Regions from separate parts of the Microcoleus sp. N9_B4 genome, predicted to be linked through region 3. Evidence: riboswitches for the same ligand, from Rfam matches in the RefSeq annotation. Region 3 holds a riboswitch; each other region holds the start of a gene.
The links. Region 3 has a riboswitch for cobalamin ahead of QUA43_RS01075 (energy-coupling factor ABC transporter permease). Riboswitches for the same ligand answer to the same signal wherever they lie in the genome.
Positions count from the first base shown of each region.

Region 1 (6,213 bases), on a different contig from region 3:
TTGTAAAGTTTTTTAACAACAGATTAACTAATGAAAGGTATAAGCTTAAGTTATTAATATGAAAAAAACTCGATAAAGAGGTAAGAATGCACAAAAAAGTAGGTAAAGCCTGGAAGCGCGTCGCCTTCAGGCATGGAAATATTAAGATACAGATTTCTGCTGGCTAGGTATCAGAATGAGAGCCCAATAGGGAACTTCAGCGGGATCGACATCTGCGATCGCCCGAATTCGCTGATTCGGCATAGTTGCGCGTTCTATATACAGTGCTCGATCGAACTGTCCCAACTCAATGAGCACGTCCCGGACTTTCGCAAAATGCCTGCCCAGCTTAATAATCACAGCAGCATCAACAACCGCCAGTCGATCGCGCAAAACCTCAGCATCCAGCGTCGCAGGCATAATGCTTAACACATCGTTACGATAAGTTAGCGGCACTCCCAACGCAGCCGCACTCGCCATTGTGGAAGAAATTCCCGGCACAACTTCAGTGGTAAATCTCGCCGACAAACGGTTGAATAGATACATAAACGAGCCGTAGAGAAAAGGTTCGCCCTCACATAGCACGGCCACATCCTGTCCCTCGCTCAGATGTGCGGCAATTTTCTCGGCAGCAACATCATAATAAGGTTGAGACGATCGCGTCGGACTAAAAGGCAACGGCATCGGAATCTCAATTTGCTCCGATCGCAGATAATCAGCAACAATCGCCCGCGCCAGCACCTTACCATTTTCCATCGCCGGATATGCAATCACCGGCACCGATTGCAAAATCCGATAAGCTTTCAAAGTAATCAATTCTGGATCGCCAGGGCCAATACCCAAACCGTACAATTTACCATTCGCCTTAGTCATAATTCATCCTTTTTCGCTAACGCATTCACAGCCGCCGTTGCCATTGCACTGCCACCGCGCCGCCCGTGCAACGTAATAAATGGCACTCCCCGACTGTTGGCGGCCAGTTCGGCTTTGGATTCGGCAGCCCCCACAAATCCTACCGGGAAACCCAGAATTAAAGCCGGTTTGGGTGCTCCGGCATCCAGCATTTCCAGCAGTCGGAACAAAGCAGTCGGGGCATTGCCGATGGCCACAACCGCACCCTGCAAGTTGTCCAGCCATAAATCAAGCGCCGCCGCCGATCGAGTATTTCCGATTTGCCGCGCCAACTCCGGGATTTCGGAATGCCAGAGGGTGCAAATCACCGGGTTGTCAGCCGGAAGGCGTTTGCGAGTGATGCCTTCAGCCACCATCCGGGCATCGCACAGGATGGGCGCACCTGCAGACAGGGCTTGGCGTCCGCAGGTTGCGGCCCCGGGCGAAGCTGCTAAATCTGCAACAATATCGGTCATGCCGCAACTGTGAATTAGTCGCACGGCTACCGATTCTAAATCGGGCGGCAAGCTTGACAAATCTGCTTCGGCTCGAATTGTGGCGAAGGATTTGGTGTAGATTTCTGTTCCGTCTCGAATGTAGTCAATCATTCTTTAAAACTGCTATGGGAAGTTTGTGGGATTTGTGAAATAGATTTTTTGAATGAACCGCGAAGGCGCGAAGGGCGCGAAGGAAGAAATATCAAGAGAGATAGGAAGAGAAATGCTTAAAATTTGTCTGTTTTCAGTTTAAATTCCGATTTTCTGTGCTCAACAACTCCTGGAATTGGTCGATCGCCCGCCGATCGACAAACTCACCAAATGACTCCACAGGCTCTCGAAACCGCTGATAGACCCGCAACATTCGCTCGATCGTATGGGGCATTTCGGTCGCACTCACAGCCGGAAAAATTGGTCGCCCGAACGGCAAATCTTTTCTACCCGCATAAATCTTGTAACCTTGGATCGTCTCGTCTCCTCGCTCAATCTGAATTCCCACCAGCGTGATATCAATTGGCCGATGCTGGGCGCACGACTTTTGGCAACCGCTGAAATGAATGTTAATCGGTTGGTCGATCGTCAATTTTTGCGCTAAATCCCTCACCATTGATAGGGCGTGACTTTGAGTATCTGTCGCCGCCGACGCACAGCCGCTGCTGCCAGCACAAGCCACCAAGCACGAATCTAGGCGAGTCGCCGACGAGTGCAATCCCAAATCGGCGATTTGCTGTTTTACCTCAAAAAGCTGGGAGTTGGGGATATCGGAAATCAACAGATTTTGCCACGGCGTAAGTCTTAGGGTACCGCTGGCTAGTTTTTGGGCTAAATTTGCCAAATTCCGCAGTTGTTTTGATTCTAGCCTACCGAGAGGCAGTGCAATTCCCATGTAGGAGAAACCGGACTGTCGCTGAGGATGAATGCCGAGATGTCGGTGATTGGGGAGGGATTTTTCAGATGAGGCATCTTGCCTGTTTTGGGGAAAGGTGCAAGATGTGAATTGCAATAAAAATGGTAAATTCTGCTGTACCTTTTCTAGATAACTTTCAGCGCCCCAATCTGCCAGCAGGTGACGCAAACGCGGTTTTTTGCCATCAATTCGAGGTTGATTTTTGGTGTATTCAAGATAAGTGCTAGCGAGGGCGGCTAATACTGAAATACATTGCGATTCTTGGATTGAAATTCCTTTTTCGCCGTTTAAATGCAGCCGAAAAACGATTTCTGATTGGGTTGAACGCCCTTCAGCAGCTAATAAAATATCGTTGCGTAAATCGCGGATCGAAACCGATTCCCCGCCGTCGAGGCCAATACTGAACTTAGGCGAAAGTTCCGATAATTCGGGATGCGTTTGCAGGTAATCATCCCAAGCTTTCACTAGCGGGCGAGTATCGAGTAACTGCTGGCGATCGATCCCGGCTGTCGGACTTGCCATAATATTGCGAATCGGGTCAACTTCCACGCGGCGAGACGCTATCCCCAATTCCTGCAAGCGGTTCCAGACTTCTGGGGCAATTTCCGAGTTCACTTCTCGGATTTGCAAATTTGCCCGATTTGTCACTTGCAAACAGCCGGTACTGTATTGATCTGCCAAATCCGCGATCGTCCAACACTGCTGCGCGTTTAAAATTCCCCCCGGAATCCGCATTCTTGATAAAACTCCGTCTCGGGCTTGGGAACCGTAAAATAAACCCGGACAAGTCGGCAAATCAGTCAAAGCTAACAAATAATCTCCTCCCCGTGCTACGCAGGGAATCCAAAAGTAAACGCCCACAAAGCGCCCCCGAAATCGGCATTCTGACTTTTACAGTTGCGGCACAGCGCCGGAATTGCACCGGACTTTCCCGCTTTCAGGTTTTAGAAAGGTATCACGAGCTGACGCACAGAAAGCAAAACCCTCAACTTTCTTAACAAAACTTCTGGCGATCGCCCATCTCTCTGGTTTCATCAGTTTTCCTAATCGCAGTCATCAGTTTAACTGTCGCTAAACCCCTTTACAAACGTTAACAAAACCGTTAATAATAGAAACATCATCCGAACATTGAAAACCAAATACAGCAATCATAAAACCATGACAACAACCTTACAGCAGCGCGAAAGCGCCAACGTCTGGGAACGCTTTTGTGAGTGGGTAACAAGCACCGACAACCGCATTTATGTAGGTTGGTTCGGAGTCTTGATGATTCCCACCTTGCTCAGCGCCACCATCTGCTACATCATCGCCTTCATCGCTGCCCCTCCAGTGGACATCGACGGCATCCGTGAACCAGTAGCAGGTTCCTTAATGTACGGTAACAACATCATCACAGGTGCTGTTGTTCCTTCATCCAACGCCATCGGCTTGCACTTCTACCCAATCTGGGAAGCAGCTTCCCTCGATGAGTGGTTGTACAACGGCGGCCCTTACCAATTGGTAATTTTCCACTTCCTGATCGGTGTATTTTGCTACATGGGTCGTGAATGGGAATTGTCCTACCGCTTAGGTATGCGTCCTTGGATCTGCGTCGCTTACTCTGCACCAGTTGCAGCAGCCACCGCAGTATTCTTGATCTACCCAATTGGACAAGGTTCCTTCTCAGACGGTATGCCCTTGGGTATCTCCGGCACATTCAACTTCATGATTGTGTTCCAAGCCGAGCACAACATCCTGATGCACCCCTTCCACATGTTGGGAGTTGCTGGTGTCTTCGGTGGTAGCTTGTTCTCCGCCATGCACGGTTCTCTCGTTACTTCCTCTTTGGTTCGTGAAACAACCGAAACCGAATCGCAAAACTACGGTTACAAATTCGGTCAAGAAGAAGAAACCTACAACATCGTTGCAGCCCACGGCTACTTCGGTCGTTTGATTTTCCAATACGCTTCTTTCAACAACAGCCGTTCTTTGCACTTCTTGTTAGGTGCATGGCCAGTAGTAGGTATCTGGTTTACCGCTTTGGGTATCTCCACGATGGCTTTCAACTTGAACGGTTTCAACTTCAACCAATCGATTATCGACTCTCAAGGTCGTGTCATCAATACTTGGGCTGATGTGATCAACCGCGCTAACTTGGGTATGGAAGTGATGCACGAGCGCAATGCTCACAACTTCCCTCTCGACTTGGCTGCAAGTGAAGTCACTCCTGTAGCTTTGGTTGCTCCTTCTATCAATGGCTAAGTTTTAGTCTGAGATTACAAAAAGCGCTCCTAGTAATAGGGGCGCTTTTTGTTTGGGTAAAAATATTTTTCGAGAACTGTTTCTCTTAAGAAACTAAGTGATATCAAGTCCGCTTGAGTAGTTGTTATTCAGAGTCCTGAAGGAACTGAAGAATAATCTCGGCCTTTCGGCAATGCGCTTACTTCGTTGCCCTTGACTCATGACAAGTAAGCGTTTTGAGTCAAGCGCTCACCCGGACATGGTATGAGTAATGGCTAATCAAAAAACAGAATAGGCAGAACCTCCCAGCAGTTAAAGTGCTGCGGGGATCTAAGGCGCGATCGCATTTTAGGTTAAGTTAATTTGATTTACTTAATAGCCGATCGCCAAATCTAAAATTTATCTAAAAATAAAAAGGTGAAAAATTAATTTTTCACCTTTTTATTCTCAACTTTCAAATTGCCCGCTACTGAACAAACTTCTTGAATGCCAGAGTCACGTTGTGGCCACCAAATCCAAAAGAATTCGACAGCGCTACATCAACTTTTAGATCGCGGCTTGTATGAGGAACATAGTCCAAATCGCACTCAGGATCGGGATTTTCCAGATTAATTGTCGGCGGGATTTTGTCATTGGCGATCGACATTACCGTCGCCACCGCCTCAATTCCCCCAGAACCGCCCAAAAGATGACCCGTCATCGACTTGGTAGAACTAATTGCTACTTTGTAAGCATGGTCTCCCAAAGTCTTTTTAATCGCTTTCGTTTCCGTAGAATCGTTGGGAAGCGTGCTCGTGCCGTGAGCGTTGATATAGCTCACTTGATCCGGCGTCAAACCCCCATCCTTGAGCGCTAAAGCCATCGCCCGCGACGCACCCTCCCCCCCCGGTACCGGAGAAGTCATGTGATACGCATCGCAAGTTAAACCGTAGCCGACGATTTCTGCGTAAATCTTCGCGCCACGCGCCAGAGCGTGTTCCATTTCTTCTAGAATCAGAATGCCAGCACCTTCGCCGACGACAAAACCATCACGATCGCGATCGAACGGACGGCAAGCATGAGTCGGGTCATCATTGCGAGTCGAAAGCGCCCTCGCCGCAGCAAAACCCGCCACGCACAAAGGCGTCACGGCAGCTTCCGTACCGCCGCAAATCATGGCTTGCGCGTAACCCCCCTGAACTAGGCGAAACGCATCACCCACCGCATTTGAACCCGCAGCGCAGGCCGTCACCGTGCAAGAGTTTGGCCCCTTAGCGCCCGTGTGAATCGCCGTCAGGCCCGCGGCCATATTCGCAATCATCATGGGAATCATAAACGGGCTGCATCGATCGGGGCCGCGATTCAGATAAATCTCTTGCTGGTCTTCTAAAACCTTCAGGCCACCAATGCCAGTGCCAAGAATGACACCCACCTGTTCTGCGTTCAGGTCGTTAATCTCAAACTTCGCATCAGCAAGAGCTTGTTTGCTCGCTGACACCCCAAATTGAGCAAAGCGATCCATCCGCTTTGCTTCCTTGCGCTCTAAATAGTCGTGTGGGTCGTAACCCTTCACCTCTGCGGCAAAGCGGCAGTCGTGCCGCGACGGGTCGAATAAGGTGATCGGGCCTATACCATTCTTCCCCGCAAGCAACCCGTCCCAATATTCGGACAAGGTATTGCCGATCGGTGTAATCGCGCCGAGACCCGTGATAACAACGCGCTTACGCTCTAAATTTGTCA
Region 1 is NZ_JAUBRC010000002.1:133,738-139,950, forward strand. It holds gene QUA43_RS01815 (precorrin-2 C(20)-methyltransferase) at 142-852, opposite strand; gene QUA43_RS01820 (precorrin-8X methylmutase) at 849-1,478, opposite strand; gene cobG (precorrin-3B synthase) at 1,612-3,135, opposite strand; adenosylcobalamin-variant (AdoCbl-variant) riboswitch at 3,144-3,223, opposite strand; gene psbA (photosystem II q(b) protein) at 3,433-4,515, shown strand; gene fabF (beta-ketoacyl-ACP synthase II) at 4,961-6,213, opposite strand, start outside.
Region 1: linked by a shared signal. The riboswitch ahead of cobG (precorrin-3B synthase) and the one ahead of QUA43_RS01075 (energy-coupling factor ABC transporter permease) in region 3 are both predicted to bind cobalamin.

Region 2 (6,213 bases), on a different contig from region 3:
CATTCAATCCGCTGCATCTCAACTGATGTGAAATGCACTCCCGCTGGCTGCGGGAATCTTCCACAACTAAAACTGTACTCATCACTCCCCACCTAGTTTTTGAGGTAAACTTGTTCGCTGCTTTGAGTTGTCCTTGCTGAAATCAGTTTACCCGCATTGGATGAATTTGCTATCACTGGCGAGCTAAATTTACTCAAATTGCAACAAATCTTAAACAGGGGAGCAAAGGTGATACTTATCAGAAAATGCTGGTTGCCAATACCCGGAAAATTATTAGATATTTGGGCGGCAAATATTGGGCTTTTAAGCCTTAATAACGGCAAATCTTACTGATATGGGACGAACACCTTGTTGAATTGCAACAGATAATCGGCTACTGTATACGTTAAAGTTCTTAAAGACGACAAATGAATAGATTGCTCCTCACTTTATTGGTAAGTCCGACGCTGTTTGGCTCTGTGATGTCTTTGAGCGCGATCGCCAATCCCGCTCAAATTGGCGAAACACCAAGCCAAGCGGCTGATTCGCCCCGCTGCGTGCGATCGCCCCACACTCAGCGCCTGACTTGCGTGCGGCTTCCTGGCAAAGCTGCTGCTAATTCTAAAGTAAGAATCAGTTGGCAGCGGCCTGCTGACGAACAGGTGGCAATGTTGGATTTTTCGGAAGAAGAAAGCGATGCGGCGGTGGCGCTGTTTGGCTGCGACTGTCAGATGTGTATCAACTCGCTGCGACAGTTGCGCGGTTTGCCACCTCTGGATCTAGCTTCTTGAGGGCGATCGATCTCATATGTTGCACTATTCTCCATTAACCTTTTATGAACAGGCAAGATGCCTGTTCCACAAGAAAACTTATCTTTTGTGGAACAGGCATCTTGCCTGTTGCTGACAATGGTGCAAGATATCCGATCGATCCGACAGCATTAAGAGTCAGTGTCAAAAACCAGGTTTCCGATCGCTGCGGGCTTTGGAATGCCTTTAGCTTTCTCACTTTTAGAGAAATTGTAGTCAATTTGTTGCAGGATTTCTAGAGATTTTTTATCTCTCAAAATCGGATCTCTACTTTTTAGCTAGAACTTGTTTAAGTTGAGCAGTTGCTTGCTCAATTTTTTCGATACTACCTGGGTTGACCAATCCATAGGAGTCAAAAACGTAAACTAGATTATTTTTGGTGGCTGTTATACCATTTCTCTAAAATCGTGCAACACTCTTCGACCCCCCCTAGCCCCCCCTTGCTAAGGGGGGGAACAAGAATACTGTTGCATTCTTTTTTAAAATTGGTATTAGTTGATTCCAAAATGAATCAGATTTAAATTGGTCTAAAATTCCCTCACCCCGATCGACTATAATGATTACTTCAGGATTAGCCTCTAAAACCTTTTCCGCTGAAAGCATCACGTAGCCTCGCACGGGGCTATCTCCTTGCAATTGGGCTGCGACATTTTTCACGTTAAACTTACCCAGCAAATCTCCAGCCCAACTGCTTTGATTCGGCGATAAAATCGATCGAAGTTAAAATAGCACCTATCCAAGCCGCCAAAGGCAGCCAAGTTTGAAATATTCCCAAAGTCAGCATGGTAATCGCAACCAACCCCGCACCCGCCGCAATTCCTAATACAAAAGGATCGGCTAAACCGTTGCGGAGCAAACCTTGCAGCAAAGCCCCCGACATTCCCAAAGCCGCACCAACCGTCAGCGCAGCCGCAACTCTGGGCAAACGCAATTCCCAGAAAATAGTTTGATTGACAGCATCACCTCGGTGCAGAAATGCTTGCCACAATTGCTCGGCACTCATCGGCACCGCACCCAAAGAAAGCGAAAGGGCGATGGTTAATAGCAAACCCAATCCTAAGAATACAACTGCCTGAAAAACTCGATATTTTAGCCAGATTTTTTGCAAATTCACTAGATTACACCACTGGATTTTAAAAATAAAGCGCGATATGTCCTCCGTTTAGATTTGCGGAACGATCGAACTCGTTAACTACAATAACCCATTTACCAGAAGGCGGCGACCGTGGGAACAGATGAACAGTCGATCGAAAAACTATACATACATCGCGCTATTTGTCTGAGGGGTTGCAAATTTTCAGAAATGTGCTATTGTCAGAAGTAATCGGTTCTGGTGGAGATCACCCACTAGAGGAAACGGGGAAAGTCCGGTGCGAACCCGGCGCTGTCCCGCAACTGTGATGAAGCGTACAATCGTTTCTTAGTCAGGATGCCCGCCGATTGTATCGTTTCATTTAACCCATCTGCGAGGTACGGATGTATTCAGCATTTTGTTTTCAATTCGATTCTTTTTCAGAGACGCTGCGCGATCGGCGATTATACTCCTTAACCCGCGAGAAACCTGTGGTGGAATTGGTTTCTAGGGCGAGATAGCAAGTTTGAAAAACTAGCATGAACAGCATTATCTAGTTTCAGATGCAAGGAATCTTGCTGGGCATTTGCCTGCTGTAATTTCTAACAGCTTTTTTATAGCTTTGTTGGAAATTCAGATGGTTTTGCCTTTGATGCGCCTTGCAATCTAATGGCATTGCTGTCGGAAATTCGGCATCGGATACCTGTTGGTTTCCGACTGAGTTTCTATGGACTGATAAATCAATTGACAACCCCAACTTAGGAGAAATTATGTCAATTTTAACGGCAACTCTTGGATATCCCCGCATTGGTAAAAACCGTGAAGTTAAGAAAGCTTTGGAAGGTTTTTGGAGTGGCAAATTAGAGGCAGATACTTTACTGTCTACTGTTCAAACTGTAGAAATAGAAAACTGGAAAACACAGCTACAGACAGGCATCGATCGCATCGGTGCAGGCGATACTACACTCTACGATCACGTGCTTGACTGGACAATTCGTTTAGGTCTAATTCCCAAACGCTTTCAGGGGTTATCAGGACTCGATCGATACTTTGCAATGGCACGGGGCAAAGAAGGAATTCCGGCCCTAGAGATGACCAAATGGTTTGATAGCAACTATCACTACCTCGTGCCAGAAATTCCAACCCAACTGCAACCAGCCGATTTCAGCGATTTTCTGGAGACGGTGCAGCGGGCAAAAGCGACGTTAGGGGAGCGGGCAGTGCCGATCGTTCTTGGCCCCTGTACGCTACTGCGGTTGAGTCGGTTAGATGGCGCAATGGACGATTCTCTAGCGCAATTGCTGCCGCGCTACATCGAACTCTTGACGCAATTAAAAGCCCTTGGGGTTGCCGAAGTGCAGATACACGAACCAGCCTTAGTTCTGGGAGATGCGACCAACTTCAAAGCACACTATCAAACTGCTTATCAAGCCTTTGTTAAAGTCGATTTACCGCTGCATCTTGTCACTTACTTTGAGGACTTGGGTGAAGCTTATTCTTGGGTGATGGCATTGCCTGTTACTGCGATTAGTTTAGACTTCACTCGCGGACGCAATTTAGATTTACTCAAGCAATATGGATTTCCCCCAGATAAGCATCTGGGCGTTGGCATTGTGGATGCCCGCAACATCTGGCAAATCCGTCCAGAACAATTGCTGCCAGTGCTGCAAGACATTCAGAGAATTACGCCTAATATCGTCATTCAGCCGTCGGCATCATTGCAGTTTGTTCCCTACGATGCCAAACGGGAAACAAAGTTGCCAGAACCTCTCCGCAATGTGTTTAGTTTTGCAGAACAAAAACTGCAAGCGGTGAAGTTTTTGGCACGCAGTTTAGCAGGAGAAGAAACTGAGAGCGATCGCGCCAAGATTACCGATTCCTGGACAAAATTCGAGCAATTTAGTCCAGCAAATCCTGCCGTGCAGTCACGCATGAAAAGCATTACGACAAATGACTTTCTACGGGAATTATCCTACGGTTTGCGGCTGTCAAAACAGATTTCTCTGCCCATTTTTCCCACCACAACGATCGGCTCATTTCCTCAAACATCAGAAGTGCGACAACTGCGAGTACGGTATAAAAAGGGTGAATTGAGTCAGCCAGAGTATGAAGCAGCGATCGATACTGAGATTGCCGACAGCATTAAACTCCAAGAAGAAATTGGGCTGGATGTGCTAGTGCATGGCGAATTTGAACGCACCGATATGGTGGAATACTTTGGACAACAGTTAGATGGATTTGCCTTCACGCAAAATGGCTGGGTGCAAAGCTATGGCAGTCGGTATGTGCGTCCGCCGATTATTTACGGTGATGTCTTTCGCACGGCCCCAATGACGGTACGCGAGTTTAAAGTAGCGCAATCATTGACGCAAAAACCAGTTAAAGGAATGCTAACAGCTCCCGTAACAATTTTAAATTGGTCATATCCGCGCACTGATATTTCTCGACAGAAACAAGCGTTTCAAATTGCACTGGCATTGCGCGATGAAGTGGCAGATTTAGAAGCAGCAGGAGCGAAGGTAATTCAAGTAGATGAACCCGCATTACGCGAAGGTTTACCTCTGAAGATAGAACGCTGGAGTGAATACCTGTCTTGGGCAGTAGATGCGTTTCGTTTGGCAACCGCAGTCGCTCATCCCCAGACTCAAATTCACACGCATATGTGCTACTGCGAATTCGGCGACATTATCAAAGACATTGAACGGTTAGATGCCGATGTGATTTCGATTGAAAATAGTCGCAGCAACAACCAAACGCTGCATGAAATCATCGCCGCAGGCTACACCTATCAAGTGGGTAACGGCGTGTATGACATCCACAGTCCAGTAGTGCCAACAACAGAACAGATTTTGCAGCAGTTGCGAACAGGAATTGCCAATTTACTTGTGCAGCAAATTTGGGTGAATCCCGATTGCGGCCTAAAAACACGGCGTTGGGAAGAAGTAATTCCGGCCCTGAAAAATATGGTGGAAGCTGCAAAAACGCTGCGGGAGGAAGTAAATGCGACCGGAAAATAGCATCTGGCAGGGAAACTTTGGCTACTGGCAACATGGCTTCATTCACACAAATCTGCTGATGATTGGTTATACAGGATGGAAGGGATTTCAGTCTTTTGGACGGGGAGTTGTGGTTTGTGATGTGGATACTAAAGTTATTCATTCTACAGTTATAAATTTTGAACCAATTCCGTTCACACTTCAGTTTATCCCCTCGAATTTGATGGGGTTTTACTTGCGATCGCTATCCCTTGACTCATCGACTATTTCATCGGTTCAGGCAGCAGTTGCCACCTACAATCCTGAGCAAGATATTCTGCTGGTGCTGAAAGTTAACCGTCAAATCGAGGTCAATTTATTAAGAAAAATGGCGATCGCACCTGCTGATTGTTACGAACAAGTCTGTAGACGCTGGGACGAATTCTCACCAAGCCAGAGTTCCTAAAACTTACCCTATTCTCCCAATGCCTCAACCAAATCTCTGTTATCAAATCCAGCTTTGGCAGTTGTTAGAAAAAGATGGACAGTGAAATGAACGGTTACGATTGGCAGCAAGACTTTATTGCTACTAATTTATTGGCGTTGGGTTATAACGCCTGGATAGGTTACTTAGGAGGTGAACGCGGAGCAGTAATTTGCAGTCTTAATTCTCCACTTTTAGGAGTAGCAGGTGAAACATTTAACTCCTATTTTGTTCCGCGTTCCCGTCTCGCCCCATTCCTAAATGCGTGGCTGGCTGCTCCTGATACGGTGATCCTCCAGCATCATCACATGAATGCTCATATCCTTCAAGAAGTGGATAATTATAATCCGTTTAAGGATATTATTCTCCTGTTGGAATGCGCCAATCAAGCTATCTTTTTTAATCTGAGAAATCTTCCGAGTTCACCTCCAGATTGTTACCAAACTGTGTGCAAGCACTGGGAAGATTTTCAACTTGAAACGGATGCTGTTGTGAAGCGTACTGATATTTCGCGGTAAAATTTTTTGAAACTGCAATCAACGCTCTGAATAGAAATATTCCGTCAACCCTTCCCATTCAATTTAAACATGATGAATACTCACTTTCAAAGAATGGGAAGAATCCCAACTGTTCAACATCCGTTAGAGGAAAAAGCAACAATGGCAAGACTTATTCAACATAAAAAAGAAGCCTTCTGGTTTTACCGTTTTGTGTCGATTGGCTACGATAATTTGATTAATCCGTTTTTCTGGACGATTCCCATGCGGGAGAAATCTCTGGAACTCGCGCAACTAGATCGCCCTGATTTACAAGTTCTAGATGCTGGAGCCGGAACTGGATTCACTACTTGTGGCATAGTCGAAAAAGTGAATTCTAACCATGTTAAAATGCTCG
Region 2 is NZ_JAUBRC010000004.1:95,661-101,873, forward strand. It holds gene QUA43_RS03870 (response regulator) at 1-82, opposite strand, end outside; gene QUA43_RS03875 (hypothetical protein) at 408-770, shown strand; gene QUA43_RS03880 (hypothetical protein) at 815-1,027, shown strand; gene QUA43_RS03885 (hypothetical protein) at 1,218-1,445, opposite strand; gene QUA43_RS03890 (iron chelate uptake ABC transporter family permease subunit) at 1,453-1,902, opposite strand; cobalamin riboswitch at 2,097-2,243, shown strand; gene metE (5-methyltetrahydropteroyltriglutamate--homocysteine S-methyltransferase) at 2,631-4,877, shown strand; gene QUA43_RS03900 (hypothetical protein) at 4,861-5,301, shown strand; gene QUA43_RS03905 (hypothetical protein) at 5,388-5,837, shown strand; gene QUA43_RS03910 (methyltransferase domain-containing protein) at 5,979-6,213, shown strand, end outside.
Region 2: linked by a shared signal. The riboswitch ahead of metE (5-methyltetrahydropteroyltriglutamate--homocysteine S-methyltransferase) and the one ahead of QUA43_RS01075 (energy-coupling factor ABC transporter permease) in region 3 are both predicted to bind cobalamin.

Region 3 (6,213 bases):
CAACCGCACCCATCGCCAAAGCAGGCAAACTTGTCAGCAAAAACATCAACGGTAGCGACAGCAACCGCAAATACAGTTTCCCCGGAATACCCGCATAGACGACGATCCAGACGGCCAACCAAAGGGCGATCGACAATTGGACGATCGCCCCAGAAACTAGAGACAGAATTAACAGGGCGATCGCAAAGGATAACTTGTGACTTGGCGGCAATCCCCGCAAGCGATTTGTATAAGCCAGACTATCAATCTGATGATTCATTCCAAAGTCTTCCAGTCCGCGCAGGCGGACTTTGTATGTGTAGAAGCGAATTCTATTCGCCGTTTATTCGCCATTTATTCCGACGGCGATTCATCATCAGATTTATGAGATTCCGTGCGTCCCTTATAAAGCCCGATCGCGTAGCCAATTACGCCAGCCCCTAGCGCTGCTTGAGTCGCAAACAGCAAACTTTCAATTTCTCCGCTAGCAGGCTCAAAAAAGTGGTTAAACCAAGGTTGATAGTCCGGTTGAATTTCCGTAATCGCTTTCTCAGCTTCCCCATCCGCTCCGCCGTATTCACCCCGGACAAAAACTAGGGGAATAACGGCAAGCGCGATAACAGCAATTACCAACATCCAATTTTGTTGTGAAGTAGCTTGCTGATTTCTTGTGTTTTTTTGACTCATGGCTTATGACTCCTGTCTCATCAATAACTTGAGAGTTTTTAGCTCTTGCTGCCCGTAAGAATGCAGCCAATTCCAGACCAATACAGTCAGCAATCCCTCACTAATCGCAAGGGGTACTTGAGTGATAGCAAAGATGCCAGCAAACTTGAGAAACGAAGCCATAAAACCGCCACTTGCTGCGGGGAAAGCTAATGCCAACTGAATCGAAGTAACCACGTAAGTCAGCAAATCTGCCAAAGCCGCCGCACAAAAAATTGCCGCCCGTTGCCTGCCAGTTCGCAACAGCAATTTATAGATAAAATACGCAGCAAAAGGGCCAACAATCGCCATCGAAAACATATTAGCTCCCAGCGTTGTCAGCCCACCATGCGCTAACAGTAACGTTTGAAACAGCAGAACTAAAGCCCCCAGTACAGCCATCACCGAAGGGCCGAACAAAATTGCACCCAAACCGGTACCCGTTGGGTGAGAACAACTCCCCGTTACCGAGGGAATTTTTAAAGCAGAAAGTACAAAAGTAAACGCACCGGCTAAAGCTAGCAATAGTTTAAGTTCCGGGTGTTCTTTTGTAATACGAGTAATTGAGCGCAAACCTACTGCAAAAAAAGGCAGCGCCACAATCCACCAAAACGCAGCCCATTGCACCGGCAAAAAACCTTCCGAAATGTGCATAGCTGCGGCGGGCGTTGCCGTGCCCAGGACAATATAACAACTCAAGCCAGCCATCAATCCCAAGCTGACCAATTTCCGATTTCTGGCCTTCACACTGAACCTCGCAGATGAGACTATGTAAACTAACACATCGGCGGGCATCCTGACTCAGAAAGCGACAAAACTCTCATTACAGTTGCGGGACAGCGCCGGACTTACACCGAACTTTCCCCGTTTCCTCTAACGGCTGCTCCCCATTAGAACCGACTGGTTAGACATAGTTTAGTCGATCGCGTAAGTCTCAGCAAATATTTTACAAAAATTCATTCAGCTCAACTCAGTCGAGATTACCGATCATCTTCTCTTCTTTCGCGTCTTCGCGGTTCGTTCCATAAATACTATCGCTCAACAAATCAACGGTATAATATTAATGAGTTTTGAGGAAAGCCGCCATGTTAGATTACAAATTTCCGAGGCACTGGCCCTCAGCCGATGAACTACCAGACTCAGATGAAACGCCTGTGGATAACGAACTGCAAGAACTAATACCAGGGTTGTTAAAAGCAATATTGCTCATACTTTGGGCAGAACGCATGGACTGGTTTTTTGGCATAGATATGGGTATTTATCATCACCCCGATAAACCTCCCATTGTGCCCGATGCTTTTTTAAGTTTAGGTGTAGAAAGGTTTTATGATGAAGAATTGCGTCCCAGTTACGTGCTGTGGGATGAAAATGTTCTGCCGACTTTTGTGCTAGAAGTAGTTTCTCCAACTTATCGCAAGGAATACAGCACAAAGTTGGAGGAATATCAAGCTTTAGGCGTACTTTATTACGTCATTTATTCTTCCCGCCGCCGTCGTAAACCTCATTTGGAAGTACACAAGTTAGTCAATGGGAAGTACGAGTTACAGTCAGGAAATCCAGTTTGGATGCCTGAAATTGGTTTGGGGATTGGTTGTGAAAGGGGAAGTTATTCTGGGGTGACAAGGGAGTGGTTGTATTGGTATGATGCCGATGGAAAACGTTATCTGACTCCTGAAGAACAGGTGAAAGAATCAGCGCAGCGCGCCCAACAGGAATCGCAGCGCGCCCAACAGGAATCGCAGCGCGCCGATCGATTGGCCCAACGTTCCGATCGACTAGCTCAGCGATTGCGGGAGTTGGGGATAGATCCTGATAATCTGGGCTGATGGCAGTCAAGAGTACAACACTTACACACTCTTGAGGCTCACAAACCGGGTTTTTTAACCGAGATCGATCGTCCTCAACGAAAGCTTTTCTGGAAAAAACCCAGTTACTGAATCCAGGAATATGTGAATATTTATCGCAAAAATCGGGGAAAATGGGGCTAGATTTGCGAAAAACAGAGAGTTTGACGGCAAACATTGAGCTCCAGCTCGAAAAGATGAAAATCAGGAGAGGTTATTAAATAATGGTCATGGATCTGCGTTCTTACGATGTCATCTGTTTTGGTGATGAAGTTCCAGGAGTTCTAGCTGTTATCTCGGCGGCCAGAGAATATCGTCGCCGCACAAAGCGTTATCCGCGAATTCTGCTGATGTCGAAAGCAAGCTTGCAAGAAGGAATTGGCGGGCATTTGGTAAGAGGCGGTCTTGCTTATTTAGATAGAACTCAGATTAGTGAAGAACTTCAACAATCTTTAAAGTTAGATACCTTTGGTTCACCGGCGACAATCTATAAAGAATTTTTACAAAAATCCGGCGTTAAGGCAATTGCACTTGACTCCCGCAAAGCCAGTGCAGCGCTGAAAGAAATGCTGGTACAAGCTGGGGCAGATCTCCTCAGCAAAGTAGAAATTCAATCAGTCACTAAAGCAGGGCAAAAAATTGCCAGTATAACCACCTCTAAAGGCGTAGTTTATGCCGGCAAGCAATTTATTGATGCCACTGTCAATGCCGAATTAGCTCAAGCTGCCGGCGTGAGAAAGTTGCAGGGATTTGAAACATTGGGTCTGCCTAATTCAGAACTTCCAGTCACCCTCGTTTTTGAAACGCAAGGACTCAGTGCAAGAGCACTGAAAGAATTCGATTATATTTATCTAAAACGCTTCACAAATCTAGCCGATTCAGAGAGTCAAAAATTTTTGCTGTACGCTGCTGGCAAGGATGCCCAACTAGCAGAAGAACTCCGGCGGGAAATGAGGGACACTAAAGGCAATCTCAAAACTCTGTGGGTGGGAAACGATTACATCGATGTTCGGTCGCTGGCTCTGTCTGTAGCGTACCACTCCTTTAGAGGAATAAAGCTATCTTTTCCTGAAACCGGCGTAATTTTAGATCGGGGAAATATAGCAATACTTCCAAATGAAAGACATTCGTGGAATGCGCTTTTATTTGCAGTCACCGCCAGCGAAGCCGAAGCCTTAGCGAAAAGCGGGAGCAAACCCACGGCTAATATGCAAAGAGAGATGTTATTTATTACAACTTGGCTGAGGAGTTTGGGGGCTACTTCTGTTACTTATGCCTCAGAACTTTATATCAGACACGTCGGCAATGTGACGGGAGTTGTAGAACCTTTAACTGGCGCACAAATGCTGTTAGGTGGCGTACCTGCTAATGAGGCACTGGGAACATTTAGCTATCATTTTGATATCCGCGGAGGTATCCAGGGTATTCGCGAGAAAGCAAACAGTCTAGGATGGTTTAAAAGTATGGCTTTTAAAAAGCCTACCTTCAATATTGGCATCCGCCACGCATTAATTAAAAACGTTCCTAACCTGGCAGTGGTCAGTCCGTGTTCTGGATTTGAAGGGTTAGCCTGTTCGGCCGGCAGAATTGTTGAATTCAACGCTGCAGTTGGTCAAGGTGTGGGTATCGCTGCGGTTAATGCGATTCTAAATAACAAAAATCTAGCCGATGTATCTAACCGAGAAGTGAGACAAGTTCTCGCTGAAACAGGTCAGTTACCTAAAATTTTTGGAACTCCAAATAATGGTGAGGCAATGCTATTGGCGCAATTCGAGACTCTTGCCAGTTCGGATGCTATTGCGTAATCTCAATTCCGGTTGCAGTCCTCATGATTGTTGACTGTTGATTGTTGACTGTTGACTGTTGACTGTTGACTGTTGACCGTTGGCTGTTCGCTGTTGACTGTTGACTGTTGGCTGTTGGCTGTTGACTGTTGACTGTTGAGTAAAATTATGCTTTCGGGACAACGGACTTTTTGAACCTTTGAAAAATATCGATACAACCGGAACGATATAATAGCAATTTCTATAAACAATGCAGTAGTAGGTTGGGCAGGGGGAATGATACTCAAGCCAAAAGTTTTGAGCAAAAAATGAGTGAAATTGCTATTAGTATTATGCCACATCGAACGACAACCATTAAGTTGGTTTGTAGTGAGGAATTTAATCCTCATAAAATTCTGAGTAATTCCCTCGTCACTACAAACCTATAACGGTGATTTTACCGGAAATTGTACAATATCTCGATCGCCTGCACCGAATTATTGTGCTGCGTGGCACTAACCTGTTAAGCAACTTTTCAACTTGAGACTTCACTTGATTTTTCCAGCTTGGTTTCCCGCACAAACAAGAAAAGCGGGAATGTACATGAAAACGAAACAAGCAAACTCAGAAGTATGTACACCCCTACAAAACTTATATCCAATCGTTTTGACCGAAAGCATCCAGGATACAAGCCCCCGGATTCATCCGTCCAGAAATAAAAAACCTGTATCTGATAAACAAGCCCCCGAATTTATCCGTGGGGTCAATGCTTCAATCGAAAATCTAAAATCTAAAATCTAAAATCGATTGACTCAGCGTACATCCAAGTGCTTCCGGCTACAGTGGCGATAAACAAATCTAAACTTACCGATTTCGCAGCAAGATTAGCCGAACTTTCGTTTACAAAGTCGAGCAAACCAGCATTGCTAAAAAACTGCAAGTTATAGTACCAAGGCAATACAAGCCCCAGAATTGCTAGGATGAGATAAATGATTCGCTTAACGCTCATAATTACCCTACCTGTTCTTCGATCAACTGTATTACCCTACTCGTTAACAACCCATCCTTACTTCTTCTGCGGGCACTTCGGATGAATCCCCCCCTGCAAACAGATGTAAGCAATTTGACTTTTATCTAAATTCTTAGCCTCCCCAAAATCAACTCCTTGGAATCGACCCGATTTACTACCAGTCGGACTTTGAATAAATTGATCCGGAGCTGTTTTCCCCAGAAACACAGCGCCTTTAAAATCCGCTCCTGCTAAATTCGCGCCCCTAAAATCAACCGAACTCACCTCCGCATTCCGCAAATTAGCATCTTGCAACCGAGCATCTTTGAAATTCACGTTGGTGAGTTTAGTCGATGTCAAATCGGCTTTTTGTAAGTTAGCACCGCTCAAATCAGCACCGGACAAATCAGCACCTTGCCATTCCGATTTAGACAAATTTGTCAAGGACAACTGAGCGCCTTGAGCCTTCACTTTGCCCAAACGCGCACCTGACAAATCCGCTCCCGACAAATTCGCGCTTCCTATATCTGCCCCGGTAAAACTTGCATTTTTTAACAGTGCTTCCTGCAAATTTGCTCCAATTAAAATAGCACTGCTAAAGTTAGCTGAATTCAAATTGCCGTTTGACAAATTAGCTTTGTTCATGACAGCGCGCACAAAAGTAGTGCGGTTCATTACAGCACTGTTCAAAGACGCCCCGACCAAATTTACTCCTTCCAAATTAGCGCCGCTCAAGTCAGAAATCCAATCGTCAAAGGTACCTGGACGCCTGTCTTCGCCGGTGCCGTAAAAGCGAGATCCCTGCAAGCTGGCATTGGTTAAATTGGCATTTCTCAACTTAATTCCCGACAAGTCAACTTTGTTTAAAACTAAAGTAAACTGAGACGGGCCGGCAGGACTTTGAGCTAAATCC
Region 3 is NZ_JAUBRC010000001.1:237,509-243,721, reverse strand. It holds gene cbiQ (cobalt ECF transporter T component CbiQ) at 1-259, opposite strand, end outside; gene QUA43_RS01080 (energy-coupling factor ABC transporter substrate-binding protein) at 334-666, opposite strand; gene QUA43_RS01075 (energy-coupling factor ABC transporter permease) at 670-1,392, opposite strand; cobalamin riboswitch at 1,454-1,600, opposite strand; gene QUA43_RS01070 (Uma2 family endonuclease) at 1,770-2,510, shown strand; gene QUA43_RS01065 (FAD-dependent oxidoreductase) at 2,759-4,333, shown strand; gene QUA43_RS01060 (hypothetical protein) at 4,355-4,495, opposite strand; gene QUA43_RS01055 (DUF2834 domain-containing protein) at 4,827-4,952, opposite strand; gene QUA43_RS01050 (DUF2834 domain-containing protein) at 5,082-5,300, opposite strand; gene QUA43_RS01045 (pentapeptide repeat-containing protein) at 5,358-6,213, opposite strand, start outside.